Regions from separate parts of the Paenibacillus sp. NMA1017 genome, predicted to be linked through region 2. Evidence: a T-box and tRNA genes for the amino acid it is inferred to sense, from the RefSeq annotation. Region 2 holds a T-box; the other regions hold tRNA genes.
The links. The T-box of region 2 lies ahead of argS (arginine--tRNA ligase). A T-box ahead of a tRNA ligase gene usually reads a tRNA of that ligase, here a tRNA-Arg.

Region 1 (4,098 bases), on a different contig from region 2:
CGAATACGTATGAACTTGTCCCTGCCCGGTACGTTTGTAATAATCGACAGCCAATGCGGATAGAGCGCTTGAATCCAGCCCGCCAGACAATAAGGTGCACACTGGAACATCCGAAATGAGCTGCCGCTCCACCGTATCCAGCAATAGTTCTCGTACCTTAAGCGCCGTTTCTTCGGTGTTATCCTCATGCGCGATGCTTTCCAGTGTCCAGTAGGCTTGAATGCGTACACCGTCGCGGCTGTAGGTTAGCGTATGCCCGGGGCGTAGCTCCTTCATGGACGAATAGACGCCGTGTCCGGGGGTACGTGCAGGCCCGATGATAAAAATTTCGGCCAATCCCTCGGCATCCACTGCTGCCTCTACCGCTGGATGCTGGAGCAGTGCTTTGGGTTCTGAGCCAAATACGAATACATCTCCAGTTTGGCTATAAAATAACGGCTTCACTCCCAGCCGATCCCGTGCCAGAAACACCTGCTCCCGCTCACTATCCCAGACCGCAAACGCAAAAATGCCGTTCAACCGATCCACACATTCAGGGCCCCATTCGATATAGGATTCGAGCAGCACCTCCGTGTCGCATTGTGTACGGAAAAAATGACCGCGTTGTTGAAGCTCTTTTTTTAGCTCAGGCGCGTTATATATTTCCCCGTTATATACAATCGTATAAGTGATATCCTCCAGCTGCCGGATCATGGGCTGAGCGCCATTTTCCGGGTCCATAACGCTCAGTCTTCGGTGTCCGAAGGCACACGGGTTGGATATCCAGGTACCCGCAGCATCCGGTCCGCGATCGGAGAGCGTTTGCGTCATATTCAGCAGCAGCTCAGATTGATGCATTAAGTCTCCGTTCCACTGTATGAAACCTGTAATTCCGCACATGTCTGTTCATCCTCTCTTTGTCGTGTTCATCCAGTGTTGGAATGAATCAAAAACTAAATCCCCAGTTCATCAGTATATATGCCGAAAAGAAGCATAAAATGTCTGTCCGTTCCGAAAACTACAGATGGGGCAACCCGTCTACTCGCAAGGAAGGAGGGAGACAATGTACTACATCAAGGATGCCAAAATACGCCGCTTCACTGAACTTGACGGAGTGCGCTGCGCTGAAGTAGAGGTGCGGCCTGGTGCCGCAGATGACCCGGAACTGCTGGTCTATATCACGGCCACGGATCAGAAGGATGGTCACCATGACTATGACATGGTAAGGATCATCCGCAATGACGCCGACCTGGAACTGGATTGGTACGACAATAATCTGCATTCGGCATTTGAGGAAGTGACAGACAAGGCTTTTACCGACTCTACACACATTACTGCTGGTGAGGAGCGAGAGAAGTTTAAAAAAGAATTGCTCTCCTATGGGCAGCTCAGCACAGAGTTCGCCAAGGAGTTCGGGGCATGAGGATATGGTGTGCTATGCCTCGGCTTTTGTTGATTTGGGCCCCGGCGCCATCGCCGGATCAGCGTGAAAGGAGGGGAAAATCATAGACGGCAAAGCGAATTATAAGAAAAATAAAGGTAGCAGTTATATTCATAACAATGAGTTCGCGGAAGAAGTGCTGGAGAAAAACGTAAGACATGAAGTACGGAGAAGTCCTAAACGCTTTGGGAATAAATAAGCAGCCATTGAACCAAATAGCAGCAGCAACTTATCAAAAATGACCCTAAAGAAGCCTCCGTATCCCGCCACATTAGCGGTATGTAGGAGGCTTCTTTTTGAACTAAGCCGCTTCACGCAGCGTCATAATCCCTTTGTAGATGTTATACACAAAAACCCCGAGATAGACCACTACGAATAGCAGTACAAACCCGATCACTGAACCTGCATGATTCGACGTTATTATAAAATACACTAGCGGAATTGCCGCAATAATGGGGAAAATATGCGATAAAATAGCTTTTTTTGCATGTCCCTGAACATATTCGTCCCGTACTGCAATCCACACAATGACAGGCACTAGAAAAGGTGCGAAGAAAATGCTGAAATAACAAAGTGACGACAAAAGACCTCTCACGGCTCAACCCCTCCTTTATGCATGGTTCTTTGTACATAATACCCCGTTAGCGTCCAAATGATTCCTTTTGTAGCCAGCTTCCCTATATCATGAAAAAATGCTTTTGACAGTTGCCCGAAATGTGATATAATAATCAATGCGCTGAATACATAAGGTTTTATTGATCACCATTTTGTCCCAGTAGCTCAGCTGGATAGAGCAACGGCCTTCTAAGCCGTCGGTCGGGGGTTCGAATCCCTCCTGGGACGTCGAAGCGTTCAGATATGTAAAGTTTGAACGAAATTAAAAATGCTTCAAATCCTTGATATATAAGGGTTTGGGGCGTTTTTTCTTTTATTGGGGTTACGATAGAAAACGTTAGAAAAAGGTGTGATTAATACACCTGTTTACTCAAATTATACACACGATTTTTACACGCTATATAAACTAATACCCCTATATAGTAGCACGCCTGTTGAATAACCACAAAATGGCAGAAAAAAGATCGTCTTTTCTGCAGAATCGTTGGTACCATCCAAACGAATCCGAAAGAAGACGATCTTATGAGAAATTCTATCACGATTACATCTATCCTTCAATCCATGCTGACTCCTGAAGAAGTTCAAAGGGTTGTGAAGTTAATAGGTTATGAAGACAAAGCCCGCAAGTTTACGGTGTACCATTTACTCCAATACTGGTGCATGGCTGCGTTGGAACAATGGGGTAGCTATCGATCCATTGGGCTCCTTATCACGGAGAGCGTGCAGGTATTAAACTTCATGTCGCTTTACGAGCAGAAAATGGGCAACCCCTTCAGGGGGGCAAAACAGATCAAAAGGCTTGATGGCAGATTGAAGTCTTCTTTCGTTGGATCAAGCAACATTTGAATATTCCAACGCTGTTGGGCATGACTGAAAATGCGGTCTATGGGCAATTATTCTGTGCTCTAATCGTCTATGTCCTGCTCAATTGGCTATTTGTTGCTGCTCAGACCTCATGGCCCCAACATGCCGTTCTTTCCTTTGCGCGATTTTCTCGTCTATTTCTTCTTCAAAACTTACCTGTTGAATGGCTGATTCAGATTCAGCACGTTCTTCTTCAGTGCACCTCTTGTTTTATGAATTGAGTTACTCAACAGGCGTGGCAGAATCTAAAAGTATCTATAATCATAAAAGATTTATTCCATTTTTAGATAAGGATTGAGAAGACCATTTCAGCTAACTGCGGCTTTAGTTTAATAACAATCTTCCATAAAAGAGCGCGATTCTATAATAAGGATCAGTTCGTTTTCATTAAAGTGTCATATTATATCTTTTAATTTAAGTGAAACTGCCTAAAAAGTATGCTAATATCAGATTTAACAGACAGACAAACTAGTATTTATAGAGGCGAAATTGTGAAAAAATATAGAATATATCAAGTAGACTCATTTACAAAAAATAGATTTCATGGCAACCCTGCTGGAGTTGTTCCAAATGCAAATGGACTTACAGATGAGCAGATGCAGAGAATTGCAAGAGAATTAAATAATTCGGAAACTGCATTTATTTTTGAAACAAATTCTTCAAATTATGATGTTGGAGTAAGATTTTTCACTCCAACAACAGAGGTTCCAATTTGTGGTCATGCAACAGTAGCAGCACATTATGTTTATGCAATTGAGAGAAAAGCTGAAACTGGAAGAATTATTCAGAAAACAAAAGCAGGTATATTGCCTGTTGATGTTATAAAGCATGAAGATGACTATTCTATTGTAATGACACAGGGAGAACCTTCTGTATCAGAGCCTTTAAATGATGAAATAAGAAGTCAGATTGCAAATGCGTTAGGTATTTCTTGTAAAGATATTTGCATGGAATATCCAGTTGCGATATCTTCAACAGGTCATTCTAAGGTAATGGTTCCGATTTACTCCAATGAAATACTACATAGTTTAAAACCTGATTTGCAGAAGCTTACAGAAATCAGCAAGCATATTGGATGTAATGGATATTATGTTTTTACATTAAATCCACAAGAGGATATATTGGTTCACGGAAGAATGTTTGCTCCTGCAATTGGAATAGCTGAAGACCCGGTGACAGGAAATGCAAACGGACCGCTT
Region 2 (4,098 bases):
TTTATAGTATTCCTTTGGAAGAGCCATATCTGGGCAGCAGTCATTCCACCAGCAAAAACTGCTCTCCTTTATTCGCATTACTTACATCCGATTCGGTGCTTTCAGACCAAGAAGTTGCAGCGCGCATGCCAGAATATCCGCAGTTTGTTCCGCCAACTGAATACGCCAGCGTCCACCATCGACAATCCTTTCCTTGGCGTAAAAACGGTTGAACGCCTGGGCCGTATCCAGTGCAAATCTGGCAATAACCGAAGGCTCCAGTTGGCGAGCTGCACGTATCAGTTGTCCGTGATAGCGACCCAACTGCTTAAGCAGCGCCCAACCTGCGTCACCCAACATTTCATCCGATACGTCATTAAAATCACTAGAATAGCTATCTTGGACAAGGGCGTTGCTGCTAGGATTAGTATTAACAACAACATCGGCGCGAGCGTAAGCTTTCTCCAGAAGGCTGCGGATGCGCGCATGAGTATACTGCACATAAGGCCCGGTCTCGCCTTCAAAGGTCAGCGCCTCCTCCAACGAAAAATCCACTTCATTCAGCCGGTTGTTTTTTAAATCACCAAAAATAATCGCCCCGATGCCAACGTCCTCAGCTACTGCCTGTTGTTCCTGCAAATCGGGATTTTTCTGAGTAATGATGGCTTGAGCACGTGCTATAGCTTCATCCAGCACCTCCTCCAGTTTGACAACTTTTCCGCGTCTTGTGGACATTTTCTTACCCGCAAACCGCATTAATCCAAACGGCACATGCTCACATTGCTCCGCCCATGCCTCCCCTGCATGCTTCAGCACCGCAAACACCTGCTGGAAATGCAACTTCTGTTCCCCACCAACGACGTACAGCAACCGATCAGCCTTCATCACTTCATGACGATAAATCGCTGTTGCCAGATCACGTGTCGGATAAATGGTGGTCCCATCCTTTTTTAGAATAAGACACGGAGGCAGTTCCTCGTCTTCCAGACGAACTACGAGCGCGCCATCACTTTCCTCCAGCAATCCTTTTGCTCTTAATTGATCAATAACTGCCTGCATCTTATCATTGTAAAAACTTTCTCCCAGTACATGGTCAAATGTAATGTTTAGACGCTGGTACATACGATCAAATTCACCCAGACTGACTTCAACAAAAAACTCCCATAGTTGTTGAGCCTCAGCGTCTCCATGCTCCAAACGTCGGAACCACTCGCGGCCTTCATCCTCTAAAGACAGATCATGCTCGGCCTCCTGATGAAAACGCACATACAGCTTCAGCGATTCACCAATCGGATCATGCTGTAGCTGCTCCTCATTTCCCCATCTTTTATAGGCCGCAATTTGCTTGCCAAACTGTGTTCCCCAGTCTCCAAGATGATTCACACTAATCGGTACATAACCTGTTTCACCAAGTATGCGATACAAAGCAGCACCGATAACAGTAGAGCGAAGATGACCGATACCAAACGGTTTCGCAATATTGGGTGAGGACATATCAATAACTACCCGCTGTCCGTGTCCGATATTGGGATTGAGGAAATCAGCCTTGCTCAATTCAGCAAGCATAAACGGAATATGAACAGATCGATCCAAGGTTATGTTTACATAGGCACCCAATGCTGAAGCGGTTAAACCTTCTTCATGGCCTACTAGCTCCGCCAATTCCAGTGCAATGTGCTGCGGAGACTTTCGAAACTTTTTAGCCAGCACAAAGCAGGGAAACGCCACATCTCCCCATTCAGGCTGCGGAGGCATCTCAAATAATGATAAAATTTCTTTTTCCTCCAAGCCCGTATGGGCCAATATCGCTTGAGCAGCAATCCTCATCAACATGATCTCTCTCCTTCTTTTTATAGAATCTAACAAAAAAAGCCCCCGCCTCTTGAAAACATTCAAGAGACGAGAACTTCAATATCCCCGCGGTACCACTCTTCGTAAATCGGTTGTGCAGCTAAAGCTAACTTACACAAATCGCGATTTCACTCCAATGACTAATAACGGTGTCTGCCGGGCTGATCTACTAGAAATTCTGCTCGTTGGATCAACCGTCTCCCGGGTGCGCTTCACATCGGACCTCATACCGGCTTCCACCTCTTCCGGCTCGCTGTAATGATACGGCCCCGCTGCTACTCTCCCGTTCCATGACGTTAATTCCCATCATTATACAAACCTATTCAGTAGAAAGCAACCTTTTATTTCCTCTTCAGGAACTAGTTCCATATATGTAATTACACTGCCACCAATTGGCGGCATGCCTGAACGCAACGACGGCAGGCTTCTGCACAATGTTTGCAATGATCATGGGAATGCTTGCTGCATTCAGCAGCACATACCTCACAGGCCTTGGCGCACAGCTCACAGATTTGCTCGGCAAAATCCGTTCCGCGCTGCAGCATTTGAGCAGCAAATCCGCATATTTCTGCACATTCCCTACTCACTCGAATACATTCACGTAGCATAGCTAAATCATATTCCTTCAAACTCGCTACGTAACATACATTACAAGCGTTCATACATTCCAGGCAAGCATCCACGCATTGTTGGTATGAGTGATTCATATTACATTACCTCCCAGTTGTTGACCCTGCTGTACTATTACCCGCTGATCCTTGAGATTAATCATTTGATGTGGGCGCTTACAATAAAATAAAAACAAAGTAATCCCGACTTATGTAAGGAAGTGTACTATATTCCAGTGTGCAAGTGCAAGGATATTAATCACATGGATTTTTAGCCCCTGTTTCTGACTTGCATACACTCAGTCATTGCTCTATTGTAAAAAGTGTATGTCTAACCACCGATCAAGGAGTGAACATTTTAATGAATATGTCTTCCGTAGAGGAGCATCGACAGGAATCCCCGCAACAGGTTAATTGCATGGTCGTGACTGTCTCGGACACACGCACCGTGGAAACAGATACTGGGGGACGACTGCTCATGGATCTACTAGAAACCAATGGATATACAGTTGTTCGATATGTCATCGTCAAGGATGACTACGAAGGTATTCAGCAGTTAGTATCCGAAGCAGTGGCACAGGATGACATCGAGGCTGTTCTTTTGACAGGTGGTACCGGTATTTCTCCACGTGATACTACATATGAAGCTGTCTCCTCTCTACTGGATAAGGAACTACCTGGCTTTGGGGAAATCTTCCGTTATTTAAGCTTTGCTGAGGACATTGGTTCAGCAGCTATCTTAAGCCGGGCTGTAGCTGGCACTGTGGGCCAGACAGCTGTATTTTCTATGCCTGGCTCACGCGGAGCCGTTCGTTTGGCAATGGAACGCATTATTGTCCCTGAGCTACGACATGTAATGAGAGAAATTTATAAATAAGCTCCTATTTCCTACATGCCGCGACACAAAAAGGCACCCCATGCATTCATGAGGTGCCTCTTCCAACTATTCTTTTTCTTCAACTTCGGGCTGCATATAGCTGTCGATCAGCTTTTGCTTCAGCTCCCATACCTTCTCGCTCAGATTTACACGATAAATTTCAGGGTTCAGCTTCCGCAAATATTCTGGCCAGAACAGTTTCAACTGTGAAGTATGGTAGGCACGAATTTCATCCAGCTCAGGAAGCTCATATACCTTCTGTCCATTTATAAAAATAGGCTCAAGCATCGGCACGGCTTCGTAATTTTCTACATACTTCTTCATATACGGATGCAAAGGGTTAAACAGCTTCAGGCGCTTACCATTACGCGGACGCTCTTCATCCGGGAAAGAAATATAATCGGCTACGGCTCTCCCTTTCTTCTTATCCACAATGCGATATACATCCTTCTTGCCTGGTGTGGATACTTTTTCTGGGTTACCCGAAATCTTAATCGTCGGCAGCATTTCGCCATCTACTTCACGCTCAACCAGCTTGTACACCCCGCCGAGCGATGGTTGATCTGAAGCCGTAATAAGCTGTGTTCCTACACCCCATACATCAATACGTGCCCCTTGGGCTTTCAGGTTAAAAATCGTATTTTCATCCAAATCATTGGAAGCTACAATTTGTACGTAATCTAAACCTTCAGCATCGAGCATTTCCCGGGCCTGAATGGATAGATAAGCCAAGTCACCGCTATCCAAACGGATTGCATTCATACGCTTGCCCTGACTCTCCAG
Region 3 (4,098 bases), on a different contig from region 2:
TTTTGATATATAAAGAGCGGAAACAATAACCTGTTTCCGCTCTATGTTATTGCTCAATAAGACTGTTCTTATTTAGCCAGTTTTGCGAAGTATTCCAACGTGCGGATCAATTGTGCAGTGTAGGACATTTCGTTGTCATACCAAGCTACAGTTTTCACCAGTTGTTTGTCGCCAACAGTCAGAACTTTAGTTTGAGTTGCATCAAACAAAGAACCGAAAGTGATACCTTTGATGTCGGAAGAAACGATTTGATCTTCAGTGTATCCAAAAGTATCAGGATCGGAAGCTTCTTTCATCGCTGCGTTGATTTCTTCAGCAGTTACGTTTTTCTCCAGAACTGTTACCAGCTCAGTCAGGGAACCAGTTGCTACTGGAACACGTTGAGCCGCGCCATCCAGTTTACCTTTCAGTTCAGGAATTACCAGACCGATGGCTTTTGCAGCACCAGTTGTGTTAGGAATGATGTTTTCTGCTGCTGCGCGAGCACGACGGAAGTCACCTTTAGCATGTGGAGCATCCAAAGTGTTTTGGTCGCCAGTGTAAGCGTGAATTGTAGTCATCAAACCTTCGATGATACCGAATTTGTCTTGCAGTGTTTTAGCCATAGGAGCCAGGCAGTTTGTTGTGCAAGAAGCACCGGAGATTACAGTTTCAGTACCGTCCAGAATTTCATGGTTTACGTTATAAACGACAGTTTTCATGTCGCCAGTAGCTGGAGCGGAGATAACAACTTTTTTAGCGCCGCCTTTCAAATGTTTCTCAGCAGCTTCTTTAGTTGTGAAGAAACCTGTGCATTCCAGAACGATGTCTACACCCAGGTCTCCCCAAGGCAGTTCTTCAGGGTTGCGGTTAGCCAAAACTTTAACTTCTTTACCGTTTACTTTGAAGAAGCCGTCATGTACTTCTACTTCTCCTTGGAAAGTACCTTGTGTTGTATCATATTTCAACAAATGTGCCAACATTTTGGAATCTGTCAAGTCATTGATTGCTACTACTTCAATACCTTCCACGTTTTGAATCCGGCGGAAAGCAAGGCGTCCAATACGTCCGAAACCGTTAATACCAACTTTAACTGTCATGAGTGAGTTCCTCCCAAAGTTCGTTTAGTTTAGTTTTATATATTCAAGACAGACCCGAAAGCCCGTCAAGACAACACTATTCATAAATCCTATATTAATCATTTAAATAACGACTTACAATCTCAACAGCAGCGCCTTCGTCAGTGACTAGAATATCCTCTTGCCCGAAACGCAGTACCGCATGAATAGCGGCTGCCTTGCTCTTGCCTCCAGCTACACCTAGAACGGTATCGGTACGCCTAATGTCCTCCAATCGGAGTCCAAGCGTCAGCATTCTGTGAACAACGACGCCATCTTCGTTAAAGTAATAACCAAACGATTCGGCAACGGCCCCTTCACTGCTGATCTGGGCAAAGGTTTCGGGATCAAGTTTACGTCTATGTGCCATTGCTATGGCGTTGCCTATCCCGTGAATGATGATACGACTCTCGCGAATCAGGTTCAATATATCCTGAATGTTCGTATCTTCAAGCAAGGAGTTGTAAGCATGATTGCTGAGCAAATCCGGTACATGGAGCAGACGGTATTGAGCGCCTACCTTGCGAGCCATTGTGGAAGCAATTGTGTTGGCCTGCATTTCCATGCTTTCTCCCAAACCCCCGCGTGCCGGTACAAACCACCCACCCTTAAGTGGGCCATTAGAAGGTAGTGCCAGTTGTTCCGCCACGTCGGCAATCGTCGTGCCACCTGTTACAGCGACCACATCCTCGTCATCCATAACACTCAGCAACGCTTTTGCTCCAGCGCGCCCTAGCTCCTGCTTTGTTAACGGAGAAGCATCCGAATCCCCTGGAACGACAACCACCTTCCTCAAACCATAGGCTTGACGAATCTGGTCCTCCAATTGGGACAGGCCGAACAAGTTGTTCGCAATCGGCTCCAGCTGTTCCAGCAGATCCAGTCCTGCTTTGCTCACCTTCATGCCTACACTCTCAATCTCAATTAGCCCCTGAGCTTTAAGAAGATCGGTTTCGGCGCGCAATACGCGCTCGGTCATGTTCAGTGAAGCTGCCAGTGTTCTGCGTCCAACAACATCGGACAGCATAATCTGATGCAGGATCGTGTACCTTTTTTTCAAAACATCCATGAGGTCGGGCAGAAGCTGCTTCTGTATTTCTAATATCTTTCGCATGCTTTCCACTCCCGCACACTTCTAAGTTCTGTCTCTAATGCTCTATCTTTAACTGGTCTTAAAACGTCCCGGGATAACTTTTTAAGTCCCACGTATATCTTAACCAATATTTGCTCCACATGCAAGTCTATCTGAACCTATATTTCTCAACTTTATATGTGAATATGCGCACGTAATAAAAGCTTGCAATTCAATGCCGTATATCATATAATCATCTTTGTTTCCAATTGTGCGCCCGTGGTCCAACGGATATGACGTAGGCCTCCGGAGCCTGAGATCGAGGTTCGATTCCTCGCGGGCGCGCCATTTTAAATGAACGCATAAATGCTTCTATATAATGTTTTAACCAATAAGAGCGCTGAGGGCTCTTTTTTTTAATCATTAGTTTGACTTTCTTTGACTTTTTGTTTGAAATTGTTTATCATGTGGTTAATACGGTAACAGTTTATAAATAAGGGACGTGTAATCGGCATGTCCACCAAATCCACTAACGATATTTAAGGGAGGTTTTTTGACGTGAGCTATGTTCCTATGGTAGTAGAACAAAGTAACCGCGGCGAACGCGCCTATGACATTTATTCCAGACTGTTGAAGGATCGCATTATTTTGTTAGGCTCGGACGTCAATGACGTTGTAGCCAACTCTATTATTGCTCAAATGCTGTTTTTGGCTGCCGAAGATCCTGAAAAAGATATTCACTTGTATATTAACAGTCCTGGCGGTTCCATTACAGCTGGTATGGCCATTTTCGATACGATGCAATACATTAAACCTGACGTATCTACGATTTGCGTAGGTATGGCAGCTTCCATGGGCGCGTTCTTGCTGAATGCAGGCGCCAAAGGTAAACGTTTCGCTTTGCCAAACAGTGAAATTATGATTCATCAACCACTGGGTGGTGCACAAGGCCAGGCAACGGATATTGAAATCCGTGCACGCCGCATTCTGAAAATGCGTGATAAATTGAACCGCATTCTCGCAGATCGCACAGGCCAACCACTGGAACGCATTGAAAAAGATACAGATCGTGACTACTTCATGTCCGCTGATGATGCCAAGGAATACGGTATTATTGATAAAGTGCTAACTAGCTCCTCTCCAGAAGGTGTATAAGAAAGAAATTCACCTCTTGATAGCTGGTAAATGAAAAAGCTGCCCCGGATGTTCGTATCCGGTAGGCAGCTTTTTTGCTTTGTTTTTTTGGGGTATAGACAATCGAGCTTATTCATTTCTACTATTAAATCTGTCCCACAAAAGGCTTTCCGCCTTGAGGCAGCAGTTGACCGAACGAGTAGGTAAACTCCGGAATTCCATACGCGTATGGCGCATAATCATACAAATCAAACACGATTGTTACTCCACTGTTCGTCACATAAAAATTCTGATCGGCCGCCAGCTCTTTAAATTTGCCGAATCCTTCCCCAGCCTGAAGCGCATCGATTTTTTTCTTCAAATCAGCATTGAGGAACTTTTTGTAATTTGGATTCGCCTTCAATACGTCAGACAACTGCAGCAGTTTACCATCAGCGAGCGAGAACGTATATCCTTTACGTGCCGTCATGCCATGTGCGCCACCCGTATACGAGTAATCCTGCATAATTACACTCAGAATACCATCTTTGTTATAGGCAATCGCAAAATCATTTCCGAACTCATACGGTCTTTCTGTCGTAGCCTCTCCCTCAGCCATTATCTTTTTGCCTGCTGCCAATATACCCTCTGCATGCTTTTTAAGCACGTTGTTAATAGCCTGTTGAGCCTCAGGATTCAGCTGGCTGCCGCTGATTTGCGGATACTTAATCTTGTAGGACACCTTCGCATTACTCGAAGCGGGAAGTGTTTGAGGCACAATTGTGATCGGATTTAGCTGGCTTTTACTCAGCGTTA

Region 1: it encodes a tRNA-Arg, which carries the amino acid that the T-box ahead of argS (arginine--tRNA ligase) is inferred to sense. The anticodon was not compared.
Region 3: it encodes a tRNA-Arg, which carries the amino acid that the T-box ahead of argS (arginine--tRNA ligase) is inferred to sense. The anticodon was not compared.

The regions. Positions count from the first base shown of each region.
Region 1 is NZ_JBZXYR010000005.1:253,024-257,121, forward strand. Features, by position in the region: gene asnB (asparagine synthase (glutamine-hydrolyzing)) at 1-879, opposite strand, end outside; gene AC5ELV_RS15435 (hypothetical protein) at 1,043-1,402, shown strand; gene AC5ELV_RS15440 (magnetosome magnetite crystal formation protein family) at 1,722-2,015, opposite strand; tRNA gene AC5ELV_RS15445 (tRNA-Arg) at 2,190-2,263, shown strand; gene AC5ELV_RS15450 (hypothetical protein) at 2,558-2,881, shown strand; gene AC5ELV_RS15455 (PhzF family isomerase) at 3,391-4,098, shown strand, end outside.
Region 2 is NZ_JBZXYR010000001.1:218,595-222,692, forward strand. Features, by position in the region: gene argS (arginine--tRNA ligase) at 82-1,812, opposite strand; T-box leader at 1,872-2,130, opposite strand; gene AC5ELV_RS01005 (four-helix bundle copper-binding protein) at 2,208-2,537, opposite strand; gene AC5ELV_RS01010 (MogA/MoaB family molybdenum cofactor biosynthesis protein) at 2,800-3,315, shown strand; gene AC5ELV_RS01015 (nicotinate phosphoribosyltransferase) at 3,382-4,098, opposite strand, start outside.
Region 3 is NZ_JBZXYR010000014.1:90,473-94,570, forward strand. Features, by position in the region: gene gap (type I glyceraldehyde-3-phosphate dehydrogenase) at 69-1,079, opposite strand; gene AC5ELV_RS23730 (sugar-binding transcriptional regulator) at 1,174-2,211, opposite strand; tRNA gene AC5ELV_RS23735 (tRNA-Arg) at 2,443-2,517, shown strand; gene clpP (ATP-dependent Clp endopeptidase proteolytic subunit ClpP) at 2,728-3,324, shown strand; gene AC5ELV_RS23745 (PdaC/SigV domain-containing protein) at 3,449-4,098, opposite strand, start outside.